Regions from separate parts of the Bradyrhizobium sp. BRP23 genome, predicted to be linked through region 4. Evidence: predicted binding sites of a transcription regulator. Region 4 holds the regulator's gene; each other region holds the start of a gene.
The links. The regulator PhoB, encoded in region 4, activates phosphate uptake and scavenging genes when phosphate is short. The targets are predictions, from matches to a motif close to TGTCATNNANCTGTCAT.
Positions count from the first base shown of each region.

Region 1: a site for PhoB is predicted at 1,872-1,888, ahead of ugpB (sn-glycerol-3-phosphate ABC transporter substrate-binding protein UgpB). Genes of this name have one in related genera too.
Region 2: a site for PhoB is predicted at 1,545-1,561, ahead of I6F24_RS29675 (YbhN family protein). Genes of this name have one in related genera too.
Region 3: a site for PhoB is predicted at 1,786-1,802, ahead of I6F24_RS34715 (DUF2794 domain-containing protein). Genes of this name have one in related genera too.

Region 1 covers NZ_JADYVW010000016.1:61,295-65,503, reverse strand. Annotated here, with positions in the region: gene I6F24_RS31390 (organic hydroperoxide resistance protein) at 1-275, shown strand, start outside; gene I6F24_RS31385 (CaiB/BaiF CoA-transferase family protein) at 456-1,658, shown strand; gene ugpB (sn-glycerol-3-phosphate ABC transporter substrate-binding protein UgpB) at 1,941-3,257, shown strand; gene ugpA (sn-glycerol-3-phosphate ABC transporter permease UgpA) at 3,305-4,186, shown strand; gene ugpE (sn-glycerol-3-phosphate ABC transporter permease UgpE) at 4,186-4,209, shown strand, end outside.
Region 2 covers NZ_JADYVW010000014.1:20,826-25,034, forward strand. Annotated here, with positions in the region: gene I6F24_RS29665 (EAL domain-containing protein) at 1-582, opposite strand, end outside; gene I6F24_RS29670 (ferritin-like domain-containing protein) at 796-1,302, opposite strand; gene I6F24_RS29675 (YbhN family protein) at 1,732-2,814, shown strand; gene I6F24_RS29680 (hypothetical protein) at 2,949-4,209, shown strand, end outside.
Region 3 covers NZ_JADYVW010000022.1:73,485-77,693, forward strand. Annotated here, with positions in the region: gene I6F24_RS34705 (Bax inhibitor-1/YccA family protein) at 1-423, shown strand, start outside; gene I6F24_RS34710 (GNAT family N-acetyltransferase) at 674-1,204, shown strand; gene I6F24_RS34715 (DUF2794 domain-containing protein) at 1,352-1,723, opposite strand; gene I6F24_RS34720 (DUF1223 domain-containing protein) at 2,253-3,029, opposite strand; gene acnA (aconitate hydratase AcnA) at 3,261-4,209, opposite strand, start outside.
Region 4 covers NZ_JADYVW010000010.1:106,823-111,031, forward strand. Annotated here, with positions in the region: gene pstB (phosphate ABC transporter ATP-binding protein PstB) at 1-765, shown strand, start outside; gene phoU (phosphate signaling complex protein PhoU) at 777-1,493, shown strand; gene phoB (phosphate regulon transcriptional regulator PhoB) at 1,516-2,223, shown strand; gene I6F24_RS25810 (GcrA family cell cycle regulator) at 2,523-3,035, opposite strand; gene I6F24_RS25815 (aspartate aminotransferase family protein) at 3,495-4,209, shown strand, end outside.

The DNA of each region.
Region 1 (4,209 bases), on a different contig from region 4:
TGTTTGCGGCCGGCTATGCCGCCTGCTTCATCGGCGCGATGAAGTTCGTGGCCTCGCAGGGCGGCCCGAAGGTGCCTGCCGACGCCTCGGTCACCTCGACCGTCGGCATCGGCCCGCGCTCCGAGGGCGGCTTCGGCCTCGATATCGACCTCGCGGTCTCGCTGCCGGGCCTTGCCCGCGCAGACGCCGAGGCGCTGGTGGCGAAGGCGCATCAGGTGTGCCCGTACTCCAATGCCACGCGCGGCAATGTCGACGTTCGCCTGACGGTGGTCTGATCGGCAGCGCGGATTGGCTGGCCCGGGAATCCCCCCTCGGGCCGGCCGCATCCGAGGGAATTTGCCACCCCGCGGCATGGCTGCACGCCGGCGCATGCGGCTCCACGCTCGGCGCCATTGCTGGCGCAAACAAACCTCGCTAGGCCTGTGAGCCAATGATCGACACAGGGAAGCGAAGGCATGACTGAAGCAGCAACGGGCGCCATGAGCGGATTGCGCGTCATCGATCTCACGCGCGTGCTCGGCGGTCCCTACTGCACCCAGATCCTCGCCGACCACGGCGCCGACGTGATCAAGGTTGAGCCGCCCGCGGGCGACGAGGTGCGCGAATGGGGCCCTCCGTTCCACGAGGAGGATGCGGCCTATTTCGTCGGCATCAACCGCAACAAGCGCTCGATCGGCCTCGACCTCGCCTCCGAGGGCGGCCGAATCGTGCTGCTCAAGATGCTGGAGACCGCCGACGTCCTGATCGAGAATTTCAAGCCGGGCACGCTGGAGAAATGGGGCATCGGCAACGAAATCCTCAGCAAGAAATATCCCCGCCTCGTGCATTGCCGGATCTGCGGCTTCGGCGCCGACGGCCCGCGCGGCGGCAACCCCGGCTATGACGCCATCATCCAGGCCATGACCGGCATGATCGCAGCGACCGGCTCGCCCGAGAGCGGGCCGATGCGGATCGGCGTGCCGCTGGTCGACATCACCACCGGACTTTATGCGGCGATCGGCATATTGATGGCGCTGTCGGAGCGGCAGCGGTCGGGCAAGGGCCAGTTCCTGGAGACGACGCTGTACGAGACCGGCCTTGCCATCATGCATCCGCACACCGCGAATTATTTCATGCATGGCAAGCCGCCGGGTCTCACCGGCAACGAGCATCCGAACCTCGTGCCTTACGCGATCTTCCCGACCAAGACCGACAACATCTTCATCGGCGTCGGCAATGACGGCACCTTCCGCAAGCTGGCGAAGGAGATCGGCAAGCCCGAGCTCGGCACCGATCCGCGCTTTGCCCGCAACAAGGACCGCATCGCCAATCGCGAGGCACTGCGCGCCGAGCTTGCCGCCGTGTTCAGCCAGCACGAGGCCGAGCCGCTGTGCAACCGCCTGCTCGCGGCCGGCCTGCCTGCAGGTCCCGTGCAGAAGATCGACCAGGCGTTGACCAATCCGCACACGATCGCGCGTGGCGATATTATCGAGAAGGACTGGTACAAGGGCGTTGCCTCGCCGATCCGGCTCGATCGCAGCAAGCCGAGCCTGCGCCGCGTGCCGCCGAAATTCAGCCAGCATGCGGCCGAGGTGCTGGGCGAGTTCGGCTACTCCAAAGCCGAGATCGACGCGATGGTCGAAAAAGGCACGGTCTGCGGTCCCGAGCGGAAACGCTGAGCTAAGGCGAGCGTCAACGGTGGTGCGCTCCCTCTCCCGCTTGCAAGTGGGAGAGGTTCGGAGCCCGCGGCACGATAGTGCCTCATCTCAATGCCGCACTGCGGCGCGCGCACGCATGTGCAGCGCGAACGAGTTGGCTGACGGCTCCGTCTTGGCCTATTTGACAACTTCCCATTTGGCCGCGCTTGCTGCTTTCGTTTCTCCCGCTTACACAGTCATGTGAACGTCATATGGCGCTGCTAGCGCAAGCGCTTCTTTAGTGACGGGCAAGGGAGGTTCTTGATGGCTCTTCGACATTTTGGCACGGCGGCGGCCGTCGCACTCACAATTGGTCTCGGCGCGTCGCCGGCGCTTGCCGTGACCGAAATCCAGTGGTGGCACGCGATGACCGGCGCCAACAACGACGTCATCGTCAGGCTCGCCAACGATTTCAACACCACGCAGAGCGACTACAAGGTGATCCCGACCTACAAGGGCAACTACGCCGACACGATGAACGCCGGCATCGCCGCGTTCCGCGCCGGCAACGCGCCGCACATCATGCAGGTGTTCGAGGTCGGCACCGCCACCATGATGGCAGCGACCGGCGCCGTGAAGCCGGTCTACAAGCTGATGGCCGAGACCGGCGAGAAGTTCGATCCGAAGGCCTATCTGCCTGCGATCACCGGCTATTACTCGACCTCGAAGGGCGAGATGCTGTCCTTCCCGTTCAACTCGTCCTCGACCGTGATGTGGGTCAACCTCGACGCACTGAAGAAAGCGAATGTCGAGGTGCCGAAGACCTGGCCCGAAGTGTTCGACGCCGCCAAGAAGCTGAAGGCGGCCGGCCACGCCACCTGCGGCTTCTCCAACTCCTGGGTCACCTGGGTCAATCTCGAGCAGCTCTCCGCCTGGCACAACGTGCCGCTCGCCAGCAAGGCCAACGGCCTCGACGGTTTCGACACCGTGCTGTCCTTCAACGGTCCGCTCCAGGTCAAGCATCTCGAAAATCTGGTCGAGCTCCAGAAGGACAAGACCTACGACTATGCCGGCCGCACCAACACCGGCGAAGGCCGCTTCACGTCGGGCGAATGCCCGCTCTACCTGACCTCGTCCGCGTTCTTCGGCAACGTCAAGGCGCAGGCCAAGTTCGCCTTCACCGCGGTGCCGATGCCCTATTACCCGGACGCCAAGGGCGCGCCGCAGAACTCGATCATCGGCGGTGCCTCGCTCTGGGTAATGGGCGGCAAACCGGCGGACGATTACAAGGGCGTCGCCAAATTCTTCTCTTTCCTCTCGGACACCGATCGCCAAGTCTACATCCACAAGGCCTCGGGCTATCTGCCGATCACCAAGGCGGCCTATGAGAAGGCCAAGGCGGATGGCTTCTACAAGGATCAGCCCTATCTGGAGACGCCGCTGCTCGAGCTGACCAACAAGGAGCCGACCGAGAATTCGCGCGGCCTGCGCCTCGGCAACATGGTGCAGCTCCGTGACGTCTGGGCTGAGGAGATCGAGCAGGCGCTGGCCGGCAAGAAGACCGCCAAGCAGGCGCTGGACGCGGCCGTCGAGCGCGGCAACACCATGCTGCGCCAGTTCGAAAAGACCGCCGTGAAGTAAGGCGACAAGCGGCAGGCCGGTCCCCCGGCCTGCCGCGCTGGGGCATCATGCAAAAGCAAGCCATTTTCCAATCGAAGCTGTTGCCCTATGCGCTGGTTGCGCCGCAACTCGCGATCGTCCTGATTTTCTTCTACTGGCCGGCCTTGCAGGCGATGATCCAGTCGTTCCTGCTGCAGGACGCCTTCGGCCTGTCGACCAGCTTCGTCTGGTTCGAGAACTATATCGAGCTGTTCAAGGAGCCCGCCTATTTCGAGGCGATCCTGCGCACCTTCTTCTTCTCGTTCGCGATCGCGGTGTCGTCGCTGTCGTTCGCGCTGCTGCTGGCCGTGATGGCAGACAAGCCGCTGCGCGGCTCGATGCTCTACCGCACGCTGCTGATCTGGCCCTATGCGGTGGCGCCGCCGGTCGTCGGCGTGCTCTGGATCTTCATGCTGCATCCCTCGCTCGGCGTGCTCTCGCGCTACCTGCGGGCGCTGGGCATCGACTGGAATCCACTGCTCGACGGCGACCAGGCCGCAGCGCTGATCATCCTGGCCGCCGCCTGGAAGCAGATCTCCTACAACTTCCTGTTCTTCCTCGCCGGCCTGCAGAGCATCCCCAGAAGCGTGATCGAGGCGGCTGCGATCGACGGCGCCCGCCCGATGCGCAGGTTCTGGACCGTGATCTTCCCGCTGCTGTCGCCGACCATCTTCTTCCTCCTGGTCGTCAACATCGTCTACGCCTTCTTCGACACGTTCGGCATCATCGACACGATGACCCGCGGCGGTCCGGGCAAGTCGACGGAGACGCTGGTCTACAAGGTCTATACCGACGGCCTGCTCGGCGGAAACCTCGGCAGCTCCGCGGCGCAATCGGTGATCCTGATGATCATGGTGATCGTGCTGACGGGCATCCAGTTCCGCTTCGTCGAACGCAAGGTGACCTACTGATGGTCGAGGAAGAAGGCTTTCGG
Region 2 (4,209 bases), on a different contig from region 4:
GCCCATCGCGGTGAAATGATGGGCAACGATCGCGAGCGTCAACAGAGCAGTCGCGCTCAGCGCATGCCGAATGCCGTCACCTCGCGCGGCGACGAACAGCGCGAGCGCTGCGAAGACGATTCCGAACAGCACCGAGGCGGCAACCGTGCTCCCGATCCAATCCAGCCGTGCCGGCATCTCCAGCGCCGCCATGCCGGTGTAATGCATCGCCGCGACACCAAGGCCGACGATGGCGCCGCCGACGACGATCCACACCGGGCGCGAGGACGCCACGGCGATGCTCAGGCCCACGAAGGTCAAGGAGATCGCAAGCATCAGCGACAGAATTGTCACCGGGATGTTGTAGGCGCCGGCGCTCCCGGGGCCATAGGCCAGCATCGCGATGAAATGCGTCGCCCAGATGCCGCATCCGCTCACGGCCGCATCCAGGGCGATCCAGGCCAGGCGCCCGGCTCCGTGCGTCGCGCGTGCGCGCTGAAACAGGCTGATCGCCGCGGCGCTGGCGAGCAGGCACACCGCGCCCCCAAGGGCCACCAGTCGCCAGTCATGCTCGTCGGTGAGACAGTAGAGAACTTGATACATTGCCGGCCCCTATCGACCCGCACTTGAGCCGACAGTGGTGGACGATCGGTAACCGGCTACAAACCTGCTCCGGACGTGGTGAATGGAAGATGAGCGAGTTCGCTCACATTGCTGATCCTGGCGACGGCGCACCGAAGCAGCACCACGGCAGCGGGAAGCGAACAAGCACAAGCGCCGCGCGGACCGTCGCGCGGCGCTCGTAGTTTCCTCTACTCAGCTCGCCGCGCGCAGATTCACCTTGCTCTCGGCGAGTGTCGTCAGCTTCTGGTCGGTCGCCTTCTCCTCCTCGAGCGTCTTGGCGAGCACCGCCGCACAATCGTTGCGGCCGAGCTGCTTGGCCCAGGCGATCAGGCTGCCGTAGCGGACGATCTCGTAATGCTCCGCGGCCTGCGCCGCATTGATCAGGGCCGCGTCGAGCACCGCCTTGTCGGCGACTTCGCCGGCGGTCTCGTCGGCTTCCTCGATGATGCCATCGATCGCCGGGCAGTCGACCGCCTTCACGGGGACGCCGTGCATCTTGAAGACCTCCTCGAGCCGCGCAACGTGCTGCTTGGTTTCCTCGAGGTGCGTCAAAAAGCCCTGTTTCAGCTGCGGATCAGTGGCCTTGGTCGCCATCTTCGGCAGCGCCTTGGTGAGCTGCTGCTCGGCGTAATAGATGTCCTGGAGCTGATGTACGAACAGGTCGTTCATGGTCTTGATGTCTTTTGTGAACAGTCCCATCGTTCCGATCCTCTCGGGTCTTGGGAACACGGAGGCGCCGGCTTGCACGAAAAAGCCGCGTATTCCGCCATGTTCGATTGCTGATGGAGGCTAACGACCACGCGGCATCGACGTTCCAAAAACGCCGATACGGCTCTGCGTTGGAACAATGCGGACGGCGCCGGGATCTGAGATCGTATCGGCACGGTGAGCGCGCGGATGGAGCCTGGTTTCGCGACTCATATGCTTAACGCGCCGCCGATATGAACCGCGTATGACAAAGTTGCCCGCCGAACGCAGAACCTATTGTTGTCAAGGGCTGCACAAGCCGCTGATTTTGCCTTAAATGAGCTGGATCATGCCTAGCGATCGATGCCTGCCTTTGGCCGTGATCGCACCCGACCGGCCAATGTCTGGCCCGGTCGGTCTTGCCCCCCGCCGGGAGGATGAATGCACGGACTGCTGCCCGCGTTGAAACGCGGCTTCAATAGATGGATCGGCTGGCGACGGCTCGGCGTCGCCGCGAGCATCTTCATCATCGCGTTTGCGATCACGACGCTGGTGCGGACGCTCAAGGGCATCGATACCGGGGTCATCCTGACCGCGTTGACGGAGATTCCCCGCGGCAACATCGGGCTGGCGGCGATCTGCGTCTTCTTCGCGTTCTGTACGCTGACCTTCTACGACTATTTTGCGCTGCGAACGATCGGCAAGAAGCACGTGCCCTATCGCATCGCGGCGCTGTCCAGCTTCACGTCCTATTCGATCGGGCACAACATCGGCGCCACGGTCTTCACCGGCGGCGCGATCCGTTTCCGGATCTATTCGGACTACGGCCTGAACGCGATCGACGTCGCGAAGATCTGCTTCCTGTCCGGCCTGACCTTCTGGCTCGGTAACATCTTCGTGCTCTCGATCGGCATGGCCATCCATCCGGACGCGGCCTCCTCGATGGATCAGCTGCCCTCCTCGCTCAACCGGTTGATCGCCCTAGGCGGTCTCGCATCGATCGGCGCGTATCTGGTCTGGCTCTGCATGGGCGAGAAGCGCCGTGAGCTCGGCCAGAAGGGCTGGAAGGTGGTGCTGCCATCGGCGCCGCTGACCTTGGTGCAGATCCTGATCGGCGTCGTCGATCTCGGCTTCTGCGCCACGGCAATGTACCTCTTGATGCCGGCCAACCCGCCGATCGACTTCATGTCGCTCGCGGTCGTGTTCATCCTGGCGACCCTGATCGGCTTTGCCAGCCACGCGCCGGGCTCGATCGGCGTGTTCGATGCCGCCATGCTCGTGGCGCTGCCCCAGTTCGGCCGCGAGGAGCTTCTGGCCACGCTGCTGGTGTTCCGTATTCTCTATTTCGTGATCCCGTTCGGCCTTGCCATCTCCATCATGGGCACGCGCGAGCTTTGGACGAATGTGGTCGCGCCGTGGCAGGAGCGGCGGCGGCTGGCGGAAGCCTGCGCGCAGGCCAACCTGCCCAAGGAGGTGACGCCGATGGAGCGCGAACGGCTGCTGCGGCAGGCCGGCAAGCGCTGAGCCGCCCAAGGCGCCGCCGGCAATCAAGCCGCCGCCGGCAATCAAGGCCCCTCGGAATCATCAGGCAAAGGTTGCGGGCAGGCGCACAATCCTCTCTTATTTCCGCCTCAACTTTGCCGTTGAAGACGCGGGCCATGATTTCCGTATTCCTTCGCACCCTCTCGGCCGGCGCCGTGCTGCTTGCCGGCATCCTTGCTTTGCCCGAGCGCGCCGCCGCGCAGGACGCCGGCACCATGCAGATCAGCTGGGAGGTGCGTAACCGCTTCCGGCTCTTCCGCGAGGAGCGCGACTTCCTGCTCCATGTCGAGAACGCGCGTAACCGCAGCATTCTAGCCGCCGAACAGTCCCTCGAGCTCCAGAGCGAGGGCCGCGGCTGGGCCCGCAACATGGTCAACCGGCTCTGCATCGACCTGCAGGGCCGGGTCAACCAGCCCTGCACCCGCGACAACGTCAAAGAGAACTACATCACGCCGATCGACCATCCCGTGACGGTGCGCCTGACCGGCGCGGTGCCGGTCGGCGCCACCTGCGCCTGGTCGTTCGATGACGGCGATGGCCCGCAGAGCTCGACCTTCGACTGCGCCGAGCCGATCAATTTGCGTGTCCGCTACGGCAAGCCGACGGTTACGACCGTCGATGTCTCGGCCGGCTCCGATCCGACCCAGCGGATCCAGACCGAGATCCAGGTCCGCGACATCTTCATCGCAGGTCTCGGTGACAGCATCGCCTCCGGCGAAGGCAATCCGGACCGGCCGCTGGCGCTGTCGGACGAAGGCTTCTGCTTCCGCTCCTATCTCGGCACCGCCGGCGCGCAGTACTACCGGCCGAGCCGCCACGGCTTCAAGGGCGGCCGCGCCTGCGAGGCGCCGGATACGCTCGCCAACTGGCAGCGCTACAGCGCGCTCTGGTTCAATGCGCCGTGCCATCGATCGCTCTACAGCTATCAGGCGCGCACCGCGCTGGCGCTCGCGGTGCGCTACACCCACATCGCCGTGACCTTCCTGCCGCTCGCCTGCACCGGCGCGAGCATCGGCGACGGGCTGCTCGGCTCGCAGCGCGCCCGCGAATGCCCGCCCGGCAAGACCGGCGTCTGCAACACCAGCGTGAATGCGCAGGTCGCCGAGCTGCGGGAAGCCGTCACCGCGGCGAAGAAGCGCCAGCCCGATCGCACGCTCGATCTCGTGCTGCTCTCGGTCGGTGCCAACGACGTCTATTTCTCCGGCCTCGTCGCCGACGTCATCGTCGAAACCGCGACCGAGCGCGCGCTGTTCCGCCGCTCCGGCGTGTTGGCGAGCGTCGACGATTCCCGCGATGCGCTCCAGCGCGAGCTGCCGCAGAATTTCGTCAAGCTGCGCGAGGCGCTGAAGCCGCTGGTCGGCGGCGACCTCTCGCACG
Region 3 (4,209 bases), on a different contig from region 4:
ATGGGCATCTCGCTGTCGTCGATCTTCCTGGTGTTCACGCACACCTCGATCGTGCGGGTGTTCTTCATCACCGCGGCGACCTTCGGTGCGCTGAGCCTCTACGGCTACACCACCAAGCGTGACCTGACCGGCATGGGCTCATTCCTGTTCATGGGCCTGATCGGCATCGTTCTCGCCAGCCTGGTGAACCTGTTCCTGGCCAGCTCGATGCTGCAGTTCATCGTGTCGGTGGTCGGCGTGCTGGTGTTCTCGGGCCTGACTGCTTGGGATACCCAGCGGCTGAAGAACGACTACATCTACGGCTATGCCTCGGCCGGCGGTGACGTCGCAGAGCGTTCGGCCATCACCGGCGCACTGTCGCTGTACCTGAACTTCATCAACCTGTTCACGCTGCTGCTGCAGCTCCTCGGCCAGCGCGAGTAAGCTCTGAGACGAGAGAACGGACACGAACCCCGGCCGAAAGGCCGGGGTTTTTGTTTTGAGGGTACGGCCTCTCCCCGTCATTGCGAGGAGCTCGCGACAAAATTGCGCAGCAATTTTGCGCCGATGCGACGACGCAATCCAGAGCCCCTCCGCAGATGCATTTCTGGATTGCTTCGCTGCGCTCGCAATGACGGGTGTGGAGGCAGCGCAGCCTCTTCCGGCCCCTCAGGGAACGCTCTATCCTTCCCCCATGTCCGCACCCGATATCAGGCCCACCACCGAGGCCGACCTCCCCGCCGTCACCGCCATCTACCAGCAGGCCGTCCGCGAGGGCACGGCGACGTTCGAGCTGGAGCCGCCCGACCTCTCGGAAATGACGCGCCGCTATCGCGCGCTGATCGACGGCGGCTATCCCTATTTCGTCGCCATGCTGGACGGCCGCGTGGCCGGCTATGCCTATGCCGGCGCCTACCGGCCGCGGCCCGCCTATCGCTTCACGGTGGAGAACTCGATCTATCTCGATCCGTCCTTCCACCGCCGCGGCGTCGGCTCAATGCTGCTGGAACGGCTGATCGTCGAATGCGAAGCGCGCGGCTTTCGCCAGATGATCGCTGTCATCGGCGATTCCGCCAATGCCGGGTCGATCGGCGTGCACACAAGGTGCGGCTTCAAGATGATCGGCACGCATCCCAGTGTCGGGCTGAAATTCGGCCGCTGGCTGGACACCGTGATGATGCAGCGCGACCTCGGCGAGGGCGCAAGCACGGTGCCGGGGAAGTAGTTCATCCGTCATTCCGGGGCGATGCGCAGCATCGAACCCGGAATCCATTGGACGGCAGGGGCGGTGGAGGGATGGATTCTCGGGTGCGCAATTGCGCACCATAGCTCGCGACTTCGTCGCGCCCCGGAATGACGATCGATGGTTCGTCTACACCACCGCCAATTTGCGATCGATCACCAGCAGCACCCGCTCGAGCTCGTGGCCGCGACGCAGGATCAGGCCGGTCGCCGAGATCACGCTGTACATGCCCTGCTTGCGCGCCAGGCGCGGGTCCTTCTCGATGCGATAGATCGGCACTTCCGAGGCGCGGCGATAGACCGAGAACACGGCGCGGTCCTTCAGGAAGTCGATGGCATAGTCGCGCCATTCGCCGTCGGCGACCATGCGGCCGTAGAGATTGAGAATCCGGTGCAGCTCGAGCCGGTTGAACGTCACCCGGTTCGGCTGCGCATGCGCCGCGGCAGGACGCGCCGCCGCGCGCTGCTCGCTCGGATCGGCATCCTCCGACGTCAGACTCATGGGAAGCGCCTCCTCATCGCACGGCTACCCGCGTCCGCCAAGATCGTCCCGGAACCGCGTTCGTGACAATTGCATGATTGCGCCAACCGTTCCGCATCGCAAGGGGCTCGACCCATCGAATCGGCGTCGCATCAGGACACACGCAAGGGTGGAACTCCGTCGCGGCAAACCGTCACGGGATCGTTAGCAGGAATCATAGTATCGCCGCTTTTCCGCCAACCGCCTGCCGCCCTGCACTGCGAAAAGGGTGACGTGCGTTGACCCGGTCCTTTCGGTTCCGGATTCCTCAGCCCCCAGCCCCCCGGGGTCGAACAGGATCGGGTCTGTACGCACGACAAGGAGGGCCAACGCAAGTTGGTCCTTTTTTGTTTGTGCCGAGATGTTTCCGGTCTGCCGTCATTCCGGGGCGCGCGAAGCGCGAGCCCGGAATCCATTTACCATCACACAAGCTGAGAAATGGATTCCGGGTTCGCGCCAAGAGGCGCGCCCCGGAATGACGAGCATCAATTGCTGAGACGTTCTGCCTGCTTCAATGCAGCGACGTGTAGGCCGCACCCAGCATCGGGCCCGGCCTCTCGCGGCTGCCGTCCTGGACGTAGACCACCGCGCCGTCGACGCCGTCGCGCGTGAGGTTCTCGATCGGCACCGTCCAGCTCTCCGGACGGCCGGTCCAGTCGCCGACCTTGAGCAGGCTGCGCACCACGTTGTGATAGGTGACCTGCTGTCCCTTGTTCTCGCCGCGGGTGATCGCGATCGGCACCGACTTTGCGATCGAGCAGATCCAGACCTCGCCCTTAGAGACCGTGGGCTCCTTGCTTGCGGCGACCGACACGTTGATCTGCTTGCCCGAGAGCGACATCGTCACCGGCACGCTCATCACGCCAGTGCCCTTGTCGGTCTTGCCGATCGCGTTCTCGATGCCGGTGCGATCGCTGCCGATGACATGGGTGGAGCCGTTGACCACGACCTGCGGCGTGTAGACCTCGCGGTCGCCGCGCATGCGCGAATAGGCACGCTGCCGTGCAGAGAAGCGCGAATCCGCCAGTGTGTCCTTCCAGCCGAGATAGTCCCAATAATCGATCGGCATGCTCAGCGCGATGACGGAGGGGTCCTTGGAGAGATCGCCGATGATCTGGTCGGCGGGCGGGCAGGAGGAGCAGCCCTGCGAGGTGAACAATTCGACGACGGCGCGGGGTTCAGCCTCGGCAGGACGAATGACGGCGATGATCGCACATATGCCGAGAGCTCCCGACCAGAGGGCGCCGGACCAACGTGGAATCAGATGGGAAGCCGTCATTGTCGTCATGTCGAACGCCGCACACCGTTGCTCTCAGAGGGAAATCTTATCGCCGGATGGTCACCGTAGTCTTACGGGGCGCGGTACATTCATCCATCCGGGCCACCGTCCAAAGGGAGGTTTTCCGCCGGGCGGGCCCGTCTGAAGCGTACCGCAAACGCGCGAAGGCGGCCTTTGATAGGCCGCCTTCGTTAAGGCTTCTACTCACTTCGCAGTGAGCCATCATTCACAAATCCGCGTTTACGCCGCGAGCTTGCGCAGCACGTAGTGCAGGATGCCGCCGTTGCGGTAGTAGTCGAGCTCGTCCAGCGTATCGATGCGGCAGAGCAGCGAAACGCGCTGCAGCGAACCGTCGCCGGAGACGATCTCCGCGGTCAGCTTCTGGCGCGGCTTGAGGTCGCCGACGAGGCCGCGGATGGTCACCTTCTCGTCGCCCTTCAGCCCAAGCGACTGCCAGGAGGTGCCTTCCTCGAAGGTCAGCGGCAGCACGCCCATGCCGACCAGGTTGGAGCGGTGGATGCGCTCGAAGCTCTGGCAGATCACGGCGCGCACGCCGAGCAGGCGCGTGCCCTTGGCGGCCCAGTCGCGCGAGGAGCCATTGCCGTACTCGGCACCCGCGAACACCACCAGCGGCACCTTCTCTTCCTGGTACTTCATCGCGGCGTCGTAGATCGACATCTGCTCGCCGTCGGGCCAGTGCTTGGTCAGGCCGCCCTCGGGGATGTTTCCGTCCGCGCCCTTCAGCATGAAGTTCTTGATGCGGATGTTGGCGAAGGTGCCGCGCATCATCACTTCATGATTGCCGCGACGCGTGCCGTACTGGTTGAAGTCGGCCGGACGCACCTGGTGCTCGCTGAGATATTTGCCGGCGGGCGAGGTGAGCTTGATCGAGCCGGCCGGCGAGATGTGGTCGGTGGTGATCTTGTCGCCGAACATGGCGAGGATGCGCGCCTCGACGATGTCGGTGACCGGCTCCGGCTCCTTCTTCATGCCTTCGAAGTAGGGCGGGTTCTGCACATAGGTCGAAGACATGTTCCAGCGATAGGTCTCACTCTCGACTGTCTTGATCTTGCGCCAGTTGGTGTCGCCCTTGAACACGTCGGCATACTTCTTCTTGAAGATCGACGCGGTCACGAACTTCTTCATGAAGGCGTTGATCTCCTTGGTCGTCGGCCAGATGTCCTTCAGG
Region 4 (4,209 bases):
CTGCCCGAGGCGCCCGCCAAGGTCACGGCGCGCAACCTCAACTTCTACTACGGCGACCACCACGCGCTGAAGAACATCAACCTGGCGCTCGGCACCAACCGCGTCACGGCGTTCATCGGCCCGTCCGGCTGCGGCAAGTCCACCCTGCTGCGCATCTTCAACCGGATGTACGACCTCTATCCGGGCCAGCGCGCCGACGGTCAGCTGTTACTCGACCATACCAACATCCTCGACCCCAAGCTCGACCTCAACCTGCTCCGCGCCCGGGTCGGCATGGTGTTCCAGAAGCCGACGCCGTTCCCGATGACGATCTACGAGAACATCGCCTTCGGCATTCGTCTCTATGAGAAGATCTCCAAGTCCGAGATGGACGACCGCGTCGAGAAGGCGCTGCGTGGTGGCGCGCTGTGGAACGAGGTCAAGGACAAGCTCAATGCCTCCGGCCTGTCGCTCTCCGGCGGCCAGCAGCAGCGCCTCTGCATCGCCCGCACCGTCGCGGTGCGGCCCGAGGTGATCCTGTTTGACGAGCCCTGCTCGGCGCTCGACCCGATCTCGACCGCCAAGGTCGAGGAGCTGATCCAGGAATTGTCCGAGAACTACACGATCGCGATCGTCACCCACAACATGCAGCAGGCGGCGCGCGTTTCCGACAAGACCGCCTTCATGTATCTCGGCGAGTTGATCGAGTTCGACGACACCAGCAAGATCTTCACGTCGCCGAGCGATCGGCGCACGCAGGATTACATCACCGGCCGGTTCGGCTGAGGAGACGGAACATGGGTTCTGAACATACCGTAAAGGCTTTCGACAGCGACCTTCAGGAGCTCACCCGCCTGGTCGCCGAGATGGGCGGCATCGCCGAGCGCATGATCGTCGATTCCGTCGACGCGCTGATCCGCCGCGACGTCGCGCTCGGCCAGCGCGTCGTCGCCACCGACGTCGAGCTCGACGCGCTGCAGAAGCGCATCGAGGAGCGCGCCGTGCTCACCATCGCCCGCCGCCAGCCGATGGCCGTCGACCTGCGCGAGATCGTCGGCGCGATGCGCGTTGCGACCGATCTCGAGCGCATCGGCGATCTCGCCAAGAACATGGGCAAGCGCGTCGCGGCGCTGGAGACGGATTTCCATCCGCTCAAGCTGTTCCGCGGCCTGGAGCACATGACCGACCTCGTGCAGCAGCAGGTCAAGTCGGTGCTGGACGCCTATGCCGCGCACGACCTGCCGGCGGCGATGGCGGTGTGGAAGGGCGACGAAGAAGTCGACGCCATCTGCACCTCGCTGTTCCGCGAGCTCCTCACCTACATGATGGAGGATCCGCGCAACATCTCGTTCTGCATCCACCTGATGTTCTGTGCCAAGAACATCGAGCGGATCGGCGACCACGCCACCAACATCGCCGAGACCGTGTTCTACATGATCGAGGGCCAGGCGATCACCGACAAGCGGCCGAAGGGCGACATGACGACCTTCGCCACGACGGTGCCGAACACCTGACGACTTAAGGAGCTACGACCACATGGGCGCACGCATTATGGTGGTTGAGGACGAGGAAGCTCTCACCGAGCTTCTTCGCTACAACCTCGAAGGCGACGGCTATGACGTCGAGACGGTGATGCGCGGCGATGACGCCGACACCCGCCTCAAGGAGCACATTCCCGATCTGATCGTGCTCGACTGGATGCTGCCGGGCCTGTCAGGCATCGAGCTGTGCCGGCGGCTTCGGACCCGCCCCGAGACCAAGCAGCTGCCGATCATCATGCTCACCGCGCGCGGCGAGGAGAGCGAACGGGTGCGCGGGCTCGCGACCGGCGCGGATGATTATATCGTCAAGCCGTTCTCGGTGCCGGAGCTGCTTGCGCGCGTGAAGGGCCTGCTCAGGCGTGCGAGTCCCGAGCGCCTCGCCACCGTGCTCGCCTATGGCGATATCGAGCTCGACCGCGACAAGCGCCGCGTGGCGCGCTCGGGCCGGCCGATCGATCTCGGTCCGACCGAATATCGCCTGCTGGAGTTCTTCCTGGAGCATCCCGGCCGCGTGTTCTCGCGCGAGCAGCTGCTCGACAGCGTCTGGGGCCGCGACATCTACATCGACGAGCGCACCGTCGACGTCCATATCGGCCGCCTGCGCAAGCTGCTCAATCTTGGCCGCGAGCAGGACCCGATCCGCACCGTCCGCGGCGCCGGCTACGCGCTGGACGATCGCTTCGCGAAGGCTGAGCAGACGTAAGGCGCCAGCGACAGCTGGTTTGGCGAACTGCGGCGCCGATCTCGGCCGTCATCCCGGGGCGCGCGCAGCGTGAGCCCGGGATCTCAGCGCGAGCGCTTGCGCTCTTCGCGATTAGCCACAGGACGTGGTTTGGCGAAGACTCGGAGTGACCATCTCGCGCAACGATTGCGCCCCGCGGTTACGGATCCCGCATTCGCGGGGATGACACCGGGCGATTGGGAGCCGTCATCGTATGACGGCTGCAGTCTTGGCGATCAAGCTTGGCGATCAAAGCTTGGCGATCAGGGAATTCCGCAAGCTCACCGCGTGCCCGGTTTCGGTGCTGCGCGACGGCGATCCGCTGCGGGCTGATAGGCCACGCGCGAATGCTGGGCACAATAGGGCAGGCCGGAGAGCGCCTTGCCGCCGCAGAAGAAGAAATCCGGGCTCGAGGGATCGCCGACCGGCCAGTGGCAGGTCGCCTCGTTCAATTCCAGCAGCGACAGCCGCTGGCTCATCGGCACCACGTTGTCGTAGGTAACCGGCTCGGCTTCCAACTCGACCTCGAAGGCCTGCGCCAACGCGGTGTTGCCGCGCGCGACGGGGCGGGTCACCCGCATCATATGCTGCGCGGGCCGTGCCTTGCGCGGCCGCGGCGCTGCCGATGAAGGGCTCTTGGCGCGGCCGGACAGGCCGAGCCGGTGCACCTTGCCGATCACGGCATTGCGGGTCACATTGCCGAGCTCCGCCGCGATCTGGCTGGCCGAAAGTCCGGCCTCCCAGAGCTTCTTCAGCTGCTCGACGCGATCATCGGACCAGGTCAAAACCGTCATTGCACCCTTTCCCTCGCTGCGCGCCTGCCATCCTGGGGCCTTCGCAGCGAATGCTTTAGCCTTGAAAAACCCGTGCCGTCAGAATCCCTTAAGGCTCGCCGGGCGCGCTCAAGACGCCCGAACGTTTACGCCGGTACATGAGGACTTCTGGGATCAGAACTGCTGCACGAGATGTCGTATCTGACAGTCCAAACGCTACAATATGGCGTGACTCCCGCGCAAGAGTCCGCCGACTCGCTTCCACATGTTCCGTGGTGAAAAACCCGCAAAATCGGCACCGCAAGACTACGGAATCAGCGTTTCGCGAGGCTTTCCGGGCGGCATTGACACCCGTCTTGCCAGGCATAAGATAGTGCCACGTGCCGCCCTTAAAAGGCGGCACGTTTCGTTTTCCGGGGCCGGTCGATGGTGCGTCGCGCAATGCATGTCTCACACCGTCCGCAACATTCAAGTGACGTCATGACTAACAGCGCAGCGCCGCATTTGCTCCCCGTTTTCGCCAGGGCCGACCTCGGTTTCGAGCGCGGCGAAGGCTGCTGGCTGATCGCGACCAACGGCGATCGCTATCTCGATTTCACCTCGGGTGTCGCGGTGAATGCGCTCGGCCATGTCCATCCCGCGCTGGTCAAGGCGTTGCAGGAGCAGGCGACCAAGCTCTGGCACATGTCGAACCTGTTCCAGAGCCCTGACGGCGAGAAGCTCGCAAGCCGCCTCTGCAATGAGAGCTTTGCGGACTTCGTGTTCTTCTGCAATTCCGGCGCCGAGGCGCTGGAAGGCGTGATCAAGCTGGTGCGCCACCATCACTTCTCCAAGGGGCATCCGGAACGTTACCGCATGATCACCTTCGAGGGTGCCTTCCATGGCCGCACGCTGGCGACGCTCGCCGCCACCGGCTCTGCGAAATATCTCGAGGGCTTCGGTCCGCCGATGGACGGCTTCGATCAGGTGCCGCACGGCGACCTCGACGCCGTGAAGAAGGCGATTGGTCCGCACACCGCCGGCATTCTCATCGAGCCGATCCAGGGCGAGGGTGGCGTTCGTTCTGCACCTCACACCTTCCTGAGGGCGCTGCGCGAACTCTGTAACGAGCGCGGCCTGTTGCTCGCCTTCGACGAGGTGCAGACCGGCATGGGCCGCACCGGCGAGCTCTTTGCCTACAAGCGCACCGGCGTCA